Regions from separate parts of the Vibrio syngnathi genome, predicted to be linked through region 3. Evidence: predicted binding sites of a transcription regulator. Region 3 holds the regulator's gene; each other region holds the start of a gene.
What was found. The regulator CRP, encoded in region 3, controls carbon source genes, mostly activating them, when cyclic AMP is high. The targets are predictions, from matches to a motif close to TGTGANNNNNNTCACA.
Positions count from the first base shown of each region.

Region 1: a site for CRP is predicted at 2,181-2,196, ahead of K08M4_RS16510 (NupC/NupG family nucleoside CNT transporter). Genes of this name have one in related genera too.
Region 2: a site for CRP is predicted at 1,862-1,877, ahead of K08M4_RS15875 (glycogen/starch/alpha-glucan phosphorylase). Genes of this name have one in related genera too.

Region 1 is NZ_CP017917.1:358,813-362,157, reverse strand. It holds gene K08M4_RS16520 (class I SAM-dependent methyltransferase) at 1-72, opposite strand, end outside; gene K08M4_RS16515 (hypothetical protein) at 118-387, opposite strand; gene K08M4_RS16510 (NupC/NupG family nucleoside CNT transporter) at 705-1,913, opposite strand; gene K08M4_RS16505 (YajG family lipoprotein) at 2,357-2,977, opposite strand.
Region 2 is NZ_CP017917.1:206,564-209,908, forward strand. It holds gene malT (HTH-type transcriptional regulator MalT) at 1-1,490, opposite strand, end outside; gene K08M4_RS15875 (glycogen/starch/alpha-glucan phosphorylase) at 2,057-3,345, shown strand, end outside.
Region 3 is NZ_CP017916.1:292,441-295,785, reverse strand. It holds gene K08M4_RS01355 (phosphoribulokinase) at 1-657, shown strand, start outside; gene crp (cAMP-activated global transcriptional regulator CRP) at 899-1,531, shown strand; gene K08M4_RS01345 (DUF1338 domain-containing protein) at 1,709-2,500, opposite strand; gene astD (succinylglutamate-semialdehyde dehydrogenase) at 2,758-3,345, opposite strand, start outside.

The DNA.
Region 1 (3,345 bases), on a different replicon from region 3:
CTTGTCGCCATTCGAGCGGTTAGCCTGTTTTCGATGATAGCGATACACTTTCCAACGATCGAGCCAGTGCATTCAAACAAATCTCACTTCAATGAACATCAACACACCTTAGTGAAATTAAGCTTTAGAACTTGAAGAAAAGAGCCCACCGATTTTATAACCGATCGCATAGCAAACCACCGCGACAGTCACAAACACCAAAGCTGAGAAGACATAAGCCACCGATGCTGCGACGCCAGTGCCCCATACTACGCTAAACACCAAACCGAGATACGCTTCTTGCGGCCACTGATAGATAGGAAATTGAGTGCCACCAGCAATAAGATAAACCATCGCAAACAAGCCAATGAAGGTAGCAATAAGACCGATGAGAACGCGCATGTTCATGGAGAGACCCTTGATAAATTTGAGCTTGGTTGTCGTATTCTTAATCGAAGCCGAGTGTTCTTAATAGAAACCGGATTTTCTTAATCGAAGCAGAATGCTATTAATCGCAACCTAATGATATTCAAGTATATCGGATAAAACAGGCTTGCTCTATTACTCTTCAGAGTGAGCCTGCCACACAGCAAGGCAATAAAAGATGAGTTTGAATCTGAATCAACTTAACGAGCAGGCACAAAAAAGCGGACACCCTTTTCACGTTGAATCCGTAAGAAAGATGTCCGCTTTAACTGAATCTAGCTGTTTTGGGTAAATCTAGCTTAAAGCAAGATGAAGATACCCGCTAAACACGCACTCATTAGGTTTGCAAGCGTACCAGCAGCGACTGCTTTCAAGCCTAAGTTTGCCACTTCAGCACGACGCTCTGGTGCCATAACACCGATTGAACCCAGCTGAATTGCGATAGAGCCAATGTTAGCAAAGCCACATAGAGCAAAAGTAACGATTACTTGGCTGTGTTCAGATAACAACGCTTTGTTCTCAACGAAGTCGATGAAAGCAACAAACTCGTTCATTACAATCTTCTGACCGATGTAAGAACCCGCCATTAATACTTCATCACTCGGGATACCAATCAGCCACGCTAGAGGGGAGAACAGGTAACCGAAGATTGCTTGCAGTGTAATACCCGCAAAACCGAACGTTTCACCTAGACTTTCTAGGCCAGTGTTAACCATCGCAATCACACTCACGAATGCAATCAACATAGTACCGACAGCCACTGCGACTTTCATACCGTTCATCGCGCCGCTTGCCAATGCATCGATTACGTTGCTTTGGTCAGCTTTATCGAGTTCGATATGGTCGTAGTCACTTGGTGTGCTGCGCTCAGGAACGATGATCTTCGCCATTAACAGGCTACCTGGAGCCGCCATGAAGCTTGCTGCTATAAGATATTTAAGCTCTACACCAAGGCCAGCATAACCACCAAGTACACTGCCCGCTACCGACGCCATACCACCTGCCATTACAGCAAACAGTTCCGAACGAGTCATAGATTTTAAAAATGGACGAATAAGAAGAGGAGACTCACCCTGAGAAAGGAAAATATTACCTGTCGCTACCAAGGATTCAGCTTTACTGGTGCCGAGCAGTTTTTGCACCGCTCCGCCCAAGATTTGAATCACTTTTTGCATGATGCCGAGGTAGTAAAGTGCAGAGATCAAAGCACTGAAGAAGATAATGATTGGAAGTACGCGTATCGCGAAAATGAAACCTTCAGTTGCAAGGTCGCCGAAAAGGAATGCGATACCAGCGTCTGCAAAACCAAGCAGGCTAGAAACGCCATTACTTAGGCTTGTTAGCGCCAATTGTCCCCAAGGGAAATACAACACCAAAGCAGCAAAACCGATTTGAAGTAATAGTGCACGAGAGACTGTTTTCCAGTTAATCGAAGAACGACTTTCAGATAGCAGGTACGCACAAGCAATCAGTGCCAGAACACCGACAAAACCAAATAGAATATTCATAATGTGTCCTAGTAATCCTTAAAGAGTGAACATGAGCCAAACGAATGACATCAAAGGAATAGGACAAAGAACCGCAAGCAAAACGCTACGCGATGAAGGAGCTAACAGGGTTAGCGAATGTAACAACGAGTTGTTCATGTAAAAATCACCTTATACAAGCAGTGGAACGTAGCTGGTCCGGTCCGTGGGGTCATTCACATATCCATGTGACGGCTTGTATTGGCTAAGCACCGGCTTAAAACCGGAAAAGAAGTATAAACAGTTAAGTGAGACTTTCATCACATTTTTTGACGCAAACGTTCGCGCGGTCAAGGATTAAACAAAACGCAGTGTTTATCGGCGAGATCGACGGGGGCAGGCAAAAATAAGTTAACTAAATCGATTGTTAAAATAAAAAGCCACAGGACGTGGCTTTTCTAGAATATAAAAGAAAGTACCTGTAACTAGTTTAGCAATGCACTTTTCACTTCAACGTCTTGGAAGATTTCTTCGAAACGTTGTTTATAGATAAGCTGCATTTCATTAATGATCACGCCTCCATCTGGCACATCGTTCTCGCCTTGGAAGTTTTTACTCAGTAACTTCTTACCGGCTTCATCATAAATAATCACATTAATGTTGTACCAAGAGTTATCTGTAAACGCGTGGAAATCATATTTCCATTCATTCAAGACGAACATCATCGATTTATTGTCGAACGCTTTCATCTGCTCAACGACTTTAGTGATGTTTTGGTTTGGTGTCGTCTCTACTGAGTCCACTGTCACTTGCTGCTTCTTTAATCCTGCAACGAGTCTATCCGTCAAAAACTGAGACATCGGCTGTTGTGTCGCCGTGTTGTGTGAATAAGGAATACCGAGAGAACTACGGATAATGCCCTCAAACTTTGGCTCTTTATCTTGGTCTAAAACGTATGGGCGTTTATCGATCACTGCAATAGTCAGTGCTTTTTCTTGAGGTACGACACTCAATTGTGGCGCACTCTGCTCTGGAGTTAATACCGTTGCACAACCTGAAAGCCCTAGCGTGATTGTGGCAAGGAGCAAACTGACGAGTTTTGTCATTAGATTTACCTATCTTATTGTTTTGAAGATGGTGTTCTAACAAAAATTGTCTTAATCAGTAAACATTCATTAAATCAATAATTTATATAATTCTTATTTATATAAATTGGCTCACATATCAGGTTGGATTTATTGAGTAATTACCCAATAAAACTTTAAGCTACAGGCGTTGTAAATGAAGACCATGAAATGAATGTGATATGTTCACCTATGTAGAAAGCAGCGTAATCTCTTGGTTAATTCTGTGTGATTATTACTACTTTTCTGTGTTCTCCCTCATTTACTATGACTTCAAGATTCATCTTCAGTTTAGATGCGTATATACTTTGTATTATCTCACCCATACATTATCTATAAAACGAGAAGGG
Region 2 (3,345 bases), on a different replicon from region 3:
ACAACAGATGTTGCGACAATTCGGCTACGATAAACGGTGGTGTTTAACTGACTTAGCGAAAGCTCAGCCAGTTCCAAGGCTTTTTCTGGTTCATTGCTGTTAATAGCAACTTGCGCGCGCAGAGCGTTGTATTGCCCCTGCTGCTGAGTATCGAGTTCAATGTTTCGAGCTTGATATTGAGTTTCAGCCTCTTCTAATAATGTCCCTACCTGTTCATAGCGGTGCTGACTTTGTGCAAGCCAAGCTCGTAACATGGACAGTTTAGGATCGCTGTAAAGTTGATCCGTACTCAGTTGTTTGATCGCGATCTCTAACGAGGAAAGTTCTCCTTGGTTAAACATCGGCCAACCGTGGTCTGTCAGTATTTGAATGATCAGTTCTGGGTCTTCAGCGCGCTGTGCATGGCGCAATGCTTGGTGTGGTGTGTCTTGTTTAATCCACGCCTTTGCAGCACTTCGGTGCAATTCTGCTTCTTGTTGAGGGATTCGAGCTTGACGCTCATGTGCCAAAAATTCACCAAACAGGTTATGGAAACGATACCAGTTCTTTTCTCCCTCAAGCGGGTAGATAAATAAGCCGAATCGATTTAATGACTCGATCATACCGAGCGCATCTTCACGCTGCGTTAGCGCACAAACCAGTTCGTCGTTGAAGTGGTCAAGCACTGAACACTGCATCAAAAACTGTCGAGTTTCTTGGTCTAACAGGTCGAAAACCTCTTCAACCAAATAGTCCCACAGGTGAGCTTGGTTAAAGTGGGAGAAAGACTCCGCAGACTGCGCAAGCGTACGCTTTTGATGTTGAGCTTGCAGCGCAATAAGTTGAAGTGCAGAAGGCCAACCCTCTACATAGGTACAAATGCTGTCTGCCGTTGTGTCATCAATGCCATCGGCAACACGTTGATTGAAAAAGCGTGTCGTCTCTTCGGTATCAAAAGCCAGCGAGTCATTACCTAATTCGATCATTAAGTCTCTAACGCGCAGGTTTGCTGTGCCTAGTGGTGGTGTTCCGCGGCTGGTTACAACCAACGTAAGATTGTCGGGCATGTGTTTGAGGAAAAAGCGCATTGCTTCTTGAATGTCATCATTGTTGACTAAATGGTAGTCGTCTAAAACAAGAAAACATTCGTGATGGTAGTCCGACATTTCGGCGAATACTTCGCTCAATAAAGAATGCAGCGATGAAAACTGTCGTTTCTCTGCCAGTTTTTGGGCATTGGGACAGGCGTTTTGAGTCGCTTTATTGAGTGATTGGAGTAGGTAGTTGATAAAACGGAAGGCATCGTTGTCACTATCATCGATGCTGTACCAACCCACATTCGGTTTATCTAACAGCCATTGTGCAGCCATGGTGGTCTTGCCATAGCCCGCAGGAGAACGGAACAATACAAGCTTATAGCAATCTGCGTTTTGGAGCAGATCGAGAACCCTCGGTCGTAGGATTGCATTATGTAAGCGGCCGGGACGAGTCAGTTTCGAAGGGATCCACATATCGAAGTTTTTCACCTATTCCGTGGCGTATGTTTTGGGGATTCTAAAACCGTACAGGAGTAGCCCAATCACATCTGCCTAATTACTTAAGTCTGTGCTTATGTTACGTGAATAAAAATGGCACCGACTATGATTCTCCTCAGAAACCTTGCGGTCTTGCATGTTTTTGGCTTTCTACGCCCTTGATTTGAGACTTTGCTCACGTTGCGGGTCGGTTTGTGAATGTGACTTTGTTCGGTCTTACACTGAAATTTATGCAAAAGATGATATGTGGGAAATAATTTCGTGATCTCAAACTCAGATTTGCTAATCAGTTTATTCCGGTTAAATAAAACTCACATCAATTGAAGTTAAGTTATCGAACGGGAGCTTGTGATCTTAGTCACTCCAACTTTTTGTTCGAAGTTAGAACATGAGAGTCAGATCACTAACCGTAATGGCGGTACGCCCCTACGCCCTCTCATCTACTCCTAGTTAGTGGCATTAACAGGAGGATGTTTAGTTAATGGTGACCATGCACGATATGTCACAGATGAATTAGAACTATTAAAAGCGAGATTTCTGAAATGAAACCAACTCAGCAAAAAACTTTCGACAAAGTGTCTTTCCAAGAAAGTGTTAAAAAGCATTTATCTGCAACTTACGCAACAACGATTGAAACAGCAGATAGCCGCGCATGGTACCTAGCAATGGGGCGTGCGCTAGCAGAATTGACAACATTTGATCTGCTAGAAACTGAAAATGATGAAAAAATCAAAAACGCGAAGAGCGTTAACTACCTTTCATTAGAGTTTTTGATTGGTCGTCTAACAGGTAACAACCTGATCAGCATGGGTCTGTACGAACAGATTACTCATGCAATGGAAGAGCTAGGCCAAAACCTAACTGACCTTCTAGAAGAAGAACGCGACCCATCGCTAGGTAATGGTGGTCTTGGTCGTCTTGCTGCTTGTTTTATGGATTCTTGTGCTGCACAAGAGTACCCAACAGTAGGCTACGGTCTTCACTATGAATACGGCCTATTCAAACAGTCTTTCCAAGATGGTCGCCAACAAGAAGCACCAGACGCATGGCGTGGTGTTGAAGGTTACCCATGGGAAGTCGCTCGTCCAGAACTAGCACAACACATTGGTTTTTACGGTCATGTAGAAGTTGAATTCATCGACGGTAAAGAAGTTCGTACTTGGGTTCCAGGTATGGAAGTAAAAGCAATGCCTTGGGATCTACCTATCGTAGGTTACGAGTCAAACACGGTTTACCCATTGCGTCTTTGGGAATGTCAGGCAATTGCACCATTCTCACTAGCAAGCTTTAACAACGGTGACTACTTCGAAGCGCAACACTCGCTAATCGATGCAGGTAACATCACGAAAGTTCTTTACCCGAACGACAACCATGAGAAAGGTAAGACACTGCGTTTAATGCAGCAGTACTTCCACTCAGCTGCGTCTGTTCGCGATATTCTACGCCGCCACGAAGCAGCAGGTTTCTCTCTAGAAGATCTGCCTAAGCAAGAAACGATTCAGCTGAACGATACGCACCCAACGATTGCGATTCCTGAGCTAATGCGCATCCTGATCGACGAAAAAGGTCTATCTTGGGATCAAGCCTGGGAAATCAGTGCACATACGTTCGCTTACACGAACCACACACTACTTCCAGAAGCGCTAGAGACTTGGTCTGAATCGCTGATCAACCGTCTTCTTCCACGTCACATGGAAATCATTTTTGAAATCAACCACCGCTTCATGCAAGAAGTTCGCAAGATGTGGCCTGGTGACGGTGAGAAACAAGCGAAGCTTTCTATCATCCAAGAAGGTTTCCACCGCATGGTTCGCATGGCAAACCTATGTGT
Region 3 (3,345 bases):
CAAGCTAACGATTTTGGTGCATTAGAAGAGTTCTTCCGTCAATACGGTAATGAAGGTACGGGCAAAGTCCGCAGCTACCTACACACCTTTGATGAAGCCGTGCCTTATAATCAAATGCCAGGCACCTTCACACCATGGCAAGAGATCCCTGAAAATTCCGATGTGATGTTTTACGAAGGCCTACACGGCGGTGTGGTAGATGGGGACATCAATGTTTCTCAACACGTCGATTTGCTGATCGGCATGGTGCCTATCGTAAACCTAGAATGGATCCAAAAGTTCGTTCGTGACACACGCGATCGTGGTCATTCTCGCGAAGCAGTAATGGACTCAATTGTTCGCTCGATGGATGATTACCTTAACTACATTACTCCTCAGTTTTCACGTACTCACATCAACTTCCAGCGTGTTCCAACGGTAGACACATCAAACCCTCTCAATGCTAAAGGGATCCCAAGTTTAGATGAAAGCTTCGTTGTTATACGCTTACGCGGCATCAAAAACGTCGATTTCCCTTATCTTCTGGCTATGATTGATGGCTCATTTATGTCGCGCCACAACACGCTTGTAGTACCTGGCGGCAAGATGAGTTTTGCTATGGAACTCATTGTAAGGCCTATCCTGCAACAACTTATAGAAACCGGGAAAATAGGCTAACAAAACAACATTCTGGTTGATTACTTTTCATACCGTGATCATGTGCACAATTTTGCGTAAAAAATCGTAGCTTGGTCACGATTAAAATCAAGAAATAGTACCTGAAAAAGGATACTATTCTTAAACGAAACACAAGATAGCTTGCAGCACTCAACGAGTGCTCTTATCCTAGCTACGTCAATTCAGGCTTAGCTAAAATATGGAAAGCGGCAAGCATACCCTGCAGAGGAAGTAAGATATTATGGTTCTAGGTAAACCCCAAACCGATCCAACATTAGAGTGGTTCCTTTCACACTGTCATATTCATAAGTACCCTTCAAAAAGTACTTTGATTCATGCTGGTGAAAAGGCAGAAACCTTGTACTACATCGTTAAAGGTTCTGTGGCAGTTCTTATCAAAGACGAAGAAGGTAAGGAAATGATTCTTTCTTACCTAAACCAAGGCGACTTCATCGGTGAGCTTGGCTTGTTCGAAGAAGACCAAGAGCGTACTGCATGGGTTCGTGCAAAATCTCCTTGTGAAGTAGCTGAGATTTCTTTCAAGAAATTCCGTCAACTTATCCAAGTGAACCCAGATATCCTAATGCGCCTTTCAGCGCAAATGGCAAACCGTCTACAAGTAACTAGCCAAAAGGTTGGTGACTTAGCGTTCCTTGACGTAACAGGTCGTATCGCTCAAACGCTACTAAACCTAGCGAAACAGCCAGATGCAATGACTCACCCTGACGGCATGCAAATCAAGATCACTCGTCAAGAGATTGGCCAGATTGTTGGTTGTTCTCGTGAGACAGTTGGTCGTATCTTGAAGATGCTAGAAGAGCAGAACCTAATTTCTGCACACGGTAAAACTATCGTGGTATACGGCACTCGTTAATCTCGATTAACTGAGCCAAAAATTTGAAAGCCACCAAATGCGAATTTGGTGGCTTTTTTGTTTTCTAAAGATCTACAAAGAAAATACGAATGAAACACCTACAGCTTCCAAGCGAAAATACTCTCGAAGCGAAGCCTATCTGAATCTCTAGAGCAAAGCCCGTACTCGCATCTTTCTTTAACCGTTAGTGCTTTCGAAGATCTTATCCGCCGATGCTGCAACAAAACCTGTATAAAGCTCACCGTTGGCCATCGCATAACGCTTAGCGAACTCATAGAAGCCTCCAGGAATCATCTCATTGCCTTCAACAAATGAAACTGGGACTTTGTCTGCCATTGTAGATGATTGCTCTAATAAGACCTCTGGAGAGCCTTTAACCTGACCACCAGATGCATTGATAGTGAAACCTGAATCACTCAAATAGTCATTCACAGTCTGTACTTCATCGAACTCATTGAGCTGGTTCACACTCACCGTAAAGTGATTTGCACCGTAACCATGAGCCGCTAGCCAAGACGCGTATTCACTCTCTTTTGCTAGAACTTGAAAATCCGCGAAGCTCAGGTCCCAAAGGCGACCACCAAACAAGAACTCATGACCTTGAAGCTTGCTTGCGTCGACTTGCTCAACCAACTTAGCCACGATCTGTTGCAAGTCACTTGAACACTCTTCGACTTTCAACTCACTAATGAACACTTTCGGTTGGTTTGGATCTGGGTGCTCGTAATGCTTAGCCACTAGCTTCTTGCTCTCAAATAAGTAATCGCCACACGCCTTGTAACCTAACTCAAGGAAAGGTTTAGCCAATGTTTCAATACCCAGTGGTGCAACATTGAAAGTACGCAGTGCAATGTGATCATTAATCAGAGCTTCATCTTCTTTCAGCAAATGGTGTACTTTCTCAGCCGATGGGCAAAGCCTGTGAATGTAATCATCCCATAGTGGTTTAAAGAGTAGATCGGGCGTCATGGTGACTCCTTGTCAGAGGTTCTAGCAAGCTAGTAATTTGGATTAGAGAGGGAGAGGCTGGACACAGAGTCAGCAGCCATCAGCCTGTGACATACTTGTTCTATTATTATCTACCGCCCAATCTAGGTGTAGGACGTGATGGAAAAAGGAAGCGATAACACCGCTTCCTTATTACACAATCAATCAATGAATCTGTTATTCATGAACCTAGAGCTCATAAGCTTGTGATTCATCAAGTTATAGCTTAAAAGCAAAAACTACAGCTCAATACCGGGGCTAAACGTAGCTGGCAGTTGAGTTTCACCACCTTCCATTGACGCCATAGGGTAAGCACAGTAGTCAGCCGCGTAGTAAGCACTTGGGCGTAAGTTGCCCGAAGCACCTGGACCACCAAATGGAGCATCGCCACTTGCGCCTGTTAGCTGGCGGTTACGGTTAACAATGCCCGCACGGATATGGTCAACGAAGTATTCCCACTCCGAATCGTCGGTTGAAACTAGGCCAGCAGACAAACCAAAGCGCGTGTCATTAGCCAGTTCAACGGCTTGCTCTAGCGATTGGTAGCGAACCACTTGCAGTAATGGGCCGAAGTACTCTTCATCTGGCAACTCAGCAATGTTGGTTGCATCGATGATACCCGGAGAAACAAACGCCGCTTCGCCCGCTTTTGCTTCGACTAGGCTTACACCACCTAACGATTGCAGATTAGCTTGCGCGTCCAAAATGAACTTAGCTGCCGCTTCAGAGATTTGTGGACCCATGAAGGGTGCTGGCTCAGCGAATGGCTGATCAACACGAATCTTCAAGGTAGCCGCAACGAGCTTATCGAGCAGTTGATCGCCCTT